2 regions of the Thalassospira sp. B30-1 genome follow, and region 2 is predicted to be linked to the other one. Evidence: riboswitches for the same ligand, from Rfam matches in the RefSeq annotation. Region 2 holds a riboswitch; the other holds the start of a gene.
What was found. A riboswitch is a leader RNA that binds a small molecule or an ion and turns the genes downstream of it on or off. The one in region 2 is predicted to bind glycine.

Region 1 (3,417 bases), 1.2 Mb from region 2:
GGGATGACCGGCATGGCCGATCAGAAGGATATGTTTGCCATCTGCATGGTGGCGTTCCGCACCACGATGGACCTTGGACACCAGCGGGCAGGTCGCATCAAGATATTCAAGCTGGCGGCTTTCGGCAGCTTCGGGGACCGATTTCGGTACACCGTGCGCGGAAAAGATTACTGGCACGCCATCCGGGACGCTATCGAGTTCATCGACAAAAACAGCCCCCATGTCGCGCAGGCGGTCGACCACGAATTTATTGTGGACGATTTCGTGGCGGACATAGACCGGCGCGCCATACTTCACCAGCGCCTTTTCGACGATCTCGATCGCACGATCCACCCCGGCACAGAAACCGCGCGGGTTGGCAAGGATGATCCGAAGGTCGGCTTTGTCAGACATGATACGGGTCCGAATGTTCATGATGTGCGCCATGCGATGGCACGGTTATTCAAATGTCTTCGTTACATAACCTGCCAGCACCGTGCACGCAATGACAGACACCGTGTAAAGATGCATGTTCAGCTATGTCCGGCCATGTATTTAGGCCCCATGCCGCGATTTGAAACGGAAGCGGGTTGTGTCGCCATATCGGAGCGAATAGACTGCGCGCGGTTGTGCCCGGACCGGGCATGACAGCGAATTTGACCAGTTCTATAGAGGCTTGGATGACGATTGCGAACGGACTGCGGCGTGTTTGTGCATTGGGTTTGGTGTCGTTTGCCGGTTTTCTGGCGGCGTGCAGCAGCAACCCGTTCGAAGAGCAGCCGGTTCCGGCATGTCCGCGGGCCTTCCTGCCCAATGATACCGCCCGATTGGTGCAGTTCAGCGGTCAGGGCAAGGACCTGACCGATGTGATCCTTGAAGCCGAATTTGGCGGTTATCTGGGCGATTGCGGCTATGACCTTGATGACAAGATCCTGAACGTCGTGATCAGCCCGGTGATCAATGCCGAACTGGGCCCGGCCGCACAGGGGCGCAACGCAAAACTCCAGTATTTCGTAGCACTTAAGGACCCGTCTGGCGAGTTTATCCAGAAGAATCTGTTCGATGTTCAGATGGCGTTTCCGAGCAATTTGAACCTGGCGCGCTATCGCGACGAGCAGGTGACTTTGAACGTGCCGCTGGATGATGTCTGGGCCGGTCCGGACTATGAAATTTACCTTGGTTTCCAGCTAAGCGCCGATCAGCTTGATTACAATCGACGCTTCGGAAAAAATTAATAATCCGGCCTATTATTCATTTTTGGTGAATAATCAAATCCCGCCCGCCTCGCGTGGCGGGATTTTCGTTTTTGAACAAAAGTTCGTTTTCGGTAATCCTCATACAAAATAATGGGCATTTGCCGGAGGGGCAAAAAAAGGGCTTTTAATCCTCATACCAATGGATGGGGTGGAGAGGATATGATTTTTGGGGCTGGTCTGGTCGGATTCAAATCCGTATAAGGGGGCATACCCAAATGATCCCCGTGGGAGAGTGCCACGGTCTTGATCGATGTGCGTGATTACATCGATAGGGATTGCGCGGACGCCGAAGGAGCAACCACCCCGGAAACTCTCAGGCAAACGGACCGCGGGGAGATGGGACTCTGGAAAGCAGGCGGCATCGAACATGGATGTGCGTCTCGCCGAAGATGTAAGCAGACCGGTATTCAAACCGGCTGTGATTCTTTCAGGCTCCAAGACAGAGGGGGACGTGGTTGGCCACTGGTCGGCTATGTTTCGCAACGACTGTCTGGAGACCTTGATGGCCGATCATCAAACCGAACTGCTGAAAACCGCCCTTTATGATTTGCATGTGGAACTGGGTGCCAAGATGGTGCCGTTCGCCGGTTATGACATGCCGGTGCAATATCCGTTGGGGGTGAAGGGCGAACATCTGCATACCCGCGCGAAGGCCGGTCTGTTTGATGTTTCGCATATGGGGCAGGTCCGCCTGACCGGCGAAAATCGCGTGGCCGAGCTTGAAAAGCTGGTGCCCGGTGATATCGCGATCCTCAAACCCGGCCGCACCCGTTATTCCGCCTTTACCAATGACGATGGCACGATTTTGGATGATCTGATGATCACCAATGCGGGCGACAGCCTGTTTCTGGTGATCAATGCCGCGTGCAAGGATGATGACATTGTCCATATGCGGGCCAATCTGGATAACGGTGTCGAGCTGATCGAGATTGATGACCGCGCGTTGATGGCCTTGCAGGGCCCGGACGCCGCCCGCGTGCTGGCGCGGTTTGCACCCTCGGTTGCCGATATGAAATTCATGAGCTTTGCCGAGATCGATATTGCCGGTATCGCGTGCTTTGTTACCCGGTCGGGCTATACCGGCGAAGACGGGTATGAGATTTCCGTGCCGAACGAGCGCGCCGAAGAGCTGGCGCGCAAGTTGTTGGCCGAGGAAGAGGTCGAGGCGATTGGCCTTGGCGCGCGTGATTCGCTGCGTCTTGAAGCTGGTCTTTGCCTGTATGGCAACGATATCGATACCACGACCACCCCGGTCGAAGGCGACCTTAACTGGATCATCAACAAGCGTCGTCGCGAAGAAGGCGGGTTCAAGGGGGCGGATGTCATCCTTGATCAGCTTGCCAATGGCGCGGATCGCAAACGTGTCGGGATCAAACCCGAAGGCAAGGCCCCGGCGCGTGAACATACGCCGGTCTTGAACAGTGACGGCGAAGAAATTGGCGAAATCACCAGCGGTGGTTTCGGCCCGACCGTGGATGGCCCGATTGCGATGGGATATGTCGCAATTGAATTTGCCGCCCCGGGTACCAAAGTCGATCTGATGGTGCGCGGCAAGGCACGCCCGGCGGAAATCGTCGAACTGCCGTTTGCGGCACATCGTTACTATCGCGGCTGATCATCAGAAAAAAAAGAGTTCGGGCAGCGTTTGCGGCCCGCAAAAGATACCGAGATTTTAGAGACAACTGATCTTACAGGGACGAATTACCATGGCTAAAAAATTCTCGCAGGAACATGAATGGGTTGAATATGAAGACGGTGTCGCGACCGTTGGCATTACCGATTACGCCCAGCAGTCGCTTGGCGATATCGTTTATGTCGAGCTGCCGGAAGTTGGCAAAAAGCTGACCAAGGATGGCGATGCGGCGGTTGTCGAATCGGTCAAGGCCGCCAGCGACGTTTATGCGCCGCTTGATGGTGTCGTTGTCGAAGCCAACGAAGAACTTGATGACAATCCGGCACTGGTGAACGAAGCCCCGGAAAGCGATGGCTGGTTCTTCCGCATGGAACTTTCCGATGAGTCCCAGCTTGATGAGCTGATGGACGAAGCTGCGTATAAAGACTTTGTCGAAGGCCTTTAAGATATGCGTTATCTTCCGCTAACCAAGGCGGATCGCGCCTCGATGCTTGAAACCATCGGGGCAAAGTCCGTTGATGAATTATATAGCGACGTGCCCGAAGGCGC
Region 2 (3,417 bases):
GGTCTTTGCCCCGTTTTTGATTTCTCAATGATATCAGATTGCAGGCGCAAGGTGGCAAGAATCGGGCCGGATGAAAAACACCCCCGAAACGGCGGCTTCGAGGGTGTTTGGTCGGTATTTCAAACTGTCAGCTCAACATTCGACCACGTTGACATTGACCGCCAGCCCGCCCTGGCTGGTTTCCTTGTATTTGCTTTGCATATCAATGCCGGTCTGGCGCATGGTTTCGATCACCTTGTCGAGTGACACGGTATGCTGACCATCACCGCGCATTGCCAGACGGGCAGCATTGATCGCCTTGACCGCCCCCATGGTGTTGCGTTCGATGCAGGGTACCTGCACCAGACCGCCAATCGGATCACAGGTCAGGCCAAGGTTGTGTTCCATGCCAATTTCGGCGGCGTTTTCAACCTGTTCGGGCGTACCGCCCATGACGGCACAAAGCGCGCCTGCCGCCATTGAGCAGGCCACACCGACCTCACCCTGACAACCGACTTCGGCGGCCGAGATCGACGCACGCTTTTTATAGATCGAACCAATGGCCGCCGCCGTTAACAGGAATTCGCGTATTTTGCCCTGTGTCACATTGGCCCCGAACCGTTCATAATAGCGCAGCACGGCGGGAATAACACCCGCCGCCCCGTTGGTCGGGGCGGTCACGACGCGCGAACCAGCAGCATTTTCTTCGTTAACCGCAAGGGCATAAAGATTGACCCAGTCGATCACGGTCAACGGGTCCTTAAGCCCCGCTTCTGGCCGTTCCGTCAGCTCAAGGTAAAGTTTGCGCGCACGCCGTTTGACATTCAACCCGCCGGGCAGGATGCCATCGGTTTTGCAGCCACGCTCAATACAATCCATCATCGCGCGATGCACGCGGTCGACAAATTCCTCTGTCTCGGCAGGTTCACGCCAGCTTTTTTCGTTTTCGGCCATGACTTCGGCAATCGACAGCTTTTCCTTTTTACAGATCGCCATCAGTTCATCGGCCGAGGAAAAGGGATAAGGCAGCGTGATATTATCGCCGGAATATTCCGCCCCGCGATCATCGCCCGAGACGATAAACCCACCCCCAACCGAAAAATATTCCTGTTTGTGCAGAACAACACCGTCACGGTCAAAGGCGGTGATCCGCATGCCGTTGGGATGTTCGGGCAGGCTTTCGGTCATGTGAAACACAAGATTGGTTTCGCGGTTAAAGGCAACCGGATACGCGCCGTAAAGCTGTAATGCGTGATCTTTATCAATCGCATCCATCGTCGGTGCGATCCGGTCGGGATCAACCGAACGCGGTCGTTCCCCCGAAAGCCCCATGATCACCGCGGTATCGGTGGCATGGCCCTTGCCAGTCAGGGCAAGCGATCCGTAAAGATCGACAATTACCGAGCCGATTTTTTCCAAAAGATTCCGGGCTTCGAGTTCCAGACAGAACCGATAGCCCGCGCGCATCGGGCCGACCGTATGCGAACTCGATGGGCCGATGCCGATGGTATAAAGATCGACAACGGAAAGATTAACGTCTTGCGGACGCTGCTTATTTTCTTCGGTCAAATGGGCCTCCCACGGCTCTTTGTCATGCGGATCAATGCCACATGACGTTATAGAACCGGTGTCTTGCCCCCTCTGTCCCTTGACCTGAGATTGTGCGCCCTGTTGCCAAAAACAAAGAAGTCTTTGACGCCATGGCTTCATCCTTCGGTGGAAATATGGTGCCGGGCATTGGCCCCGTACCGCTTTCTCTCTCCAGAGCCTCAATCCGCAACGGTCCATCTGCCTGAGAGTTTTCGGGGCTATTGCTCCTTCGGCGCCGATCTGATCGCGGGATCAAAGCGGGCTCTCCCATCGCGGTTATTCGAGGTATCACCGTAACGCCCGAGATTACAGGCAGGTGATGATCCTTGTCAAAAAGCGACTTTGCAAGCGCACAAAAAATACCCGGTCGGAAGGCTGTTCAATACCGGCATTCATGATAGATTGCGCGTTGAAAATGCTATGATTGGCAGCGTCTGATGGCGGACCCACCGCGCCCGGCGTCTTTGTACGGATGGCAAAATTACCGGAAAATAACCATCTTTACCGGTAATTCAGCCTTTTACCTTATTTCGTGTACTTTACTTCGTGGGATTATGATTGTGACTGTATCAAATACCGTAAAGCGCCCGCGTCCGGTGGTGCTGTGCATTCTGGATGGCTGGGGTTATCGCGAGGAAAGCAAGGACAATGCGGTTGCATTGGCCAACACCCCTGTTTGGGACGCGCTTTATGCCAACAATCCGACCGGCTTTCTGAAAGCCTGCGGTCTTGATGTCGGCCTGCCCGAAGGGCAGATGGGCAATTCCGAAGTCGGCCATATGAATCTTGGTGCCGGCCGGGTTGTGATGCAGGAACTGCCAAAAATTGACGAGGCTGTCAAAACCGGTTCGATCGCCGATACCGATACCGTCAAAAAGGTTATCGCCAAGCTGAAAGAAAGCGGGGGTGTCTGTCATATCGCGGGGCTTCTGTCCGAAGGCGGGGTGCATTCCCATCAGGCCCATATGGCGGCCCTTGCCAAAATCATCGCATCGGCCGGTGTGCCGGTAAAAATCCATGCCTATCTGGATGGCCGCGATACCGCCCCCAAAAGTGCCGCCAAATTCCTTGAAAAATTCCGCGCACAGATTGGTGATGCCAATGTTGAAATCGTGACCGTCACCGGGCGCTATTACGCGATGGACCGCGACAATCGCTGGGAACGCGTCAGCCAGGCCTATTTCACGATGGTAAAGGGCAAGAATTACGCCGATGGCCGCACCGCTGAAAGTGCCGAAGGCGCAATCAGGGCAGCCTATGATGCCGACACCACGGATGAATTCGTTCTGCCGACCGTGATTGGCGATTATGCCGGCATGAAAGACGGCGACGGACTTTTGATGACCAATTTCCGGGCCGACCGCGCGCGTGAAATTCTGGCCGCGATCTGCGCACCGGACTTTGACGGGTTTGACCGTGGCACCCCGATCAGATTTGCCGTGCAGGCCGGTATGGTTGAATATTCATCCGACCATGCAAAATATATGGATGCGATCTATCCGCCGCAGGTGTTGCCAAATATCTTTGGTGAAGTCGTTTCCAGGGCTGGCATGAAGCAGTTGCGCATCGCGGAAACCGAAAAATATCCGCATGTGTCCTTCTTCTTTAACGGCGGCGAAGAACAGGTTTTCGAGGGCGAAGACCGTATTCTGGTGCCATCGCCCAAGGTCGCGACCTATGATTTGCAGCCGGAAATGTCGGCCCCGGAAGTGACTGAAAAGCTGGTGGCAGCGATCAGGGCTGAAACCTATGACGCGATCATTCTGAACTTTGCCAACCCCGACATGGTCGGCCATAGCGGCATTTTGTCCGCCGCGATGAAGGCCGCCGAAGCGGTCGATACCTGCC

Region 1: another riboswitch for glycine. It lies ahead of gcvT (glycine cleavage system aminomethyltransferase GcvT); the one in region 2 lies ahead of IT971_RS01595 (L-serine ammonia-lyase).

The regions. Positions count from the first base shown of each region.
Region 1 covers NZ_CP065232.1:3,974,594-3,978,010, reverse strand. The annotation lists gene ispH (4-hydroxy-3-methylbut-2-enyl diphosphate reductase) at 1-393, opposite strand, end outside; gene IT971_RS18685 (hypothetical protein) at 624-1,214, shown strand; glycine riboswitch at 1,451-1,574, shown strand; glycine riboswitch at 1,578-1,680, shown strand; gene gcvT (glycine cleavage system aminomethyltransferase GcvT) at 1,738-2,850, shown strand; gene gcvH (glycine cleavage system protein GcvH) at 2,942-3,313, shown strand; gene gcvPA (aminomethyl-transferring glycine dehydrogenase subunit GcvPA) at 3,317-3,417, shown strand, end outside.
Region 2 covers NZ_CP065232.1:340,684-344,100, reverse strand. The annotation lists gene IT971_RS01595 (L-serine ammonia-lyase) at 133-1,548, opposite strand; glycine riboswitch at 1,619-1,746, opposite strand; glycine riboswitch at 1,750-1,849, opposite strand; gene gpmI (2,3-bisphosphoglycerate-independent phosphoglycerate mutase) at 2,124-3,417, shown strand, end outside.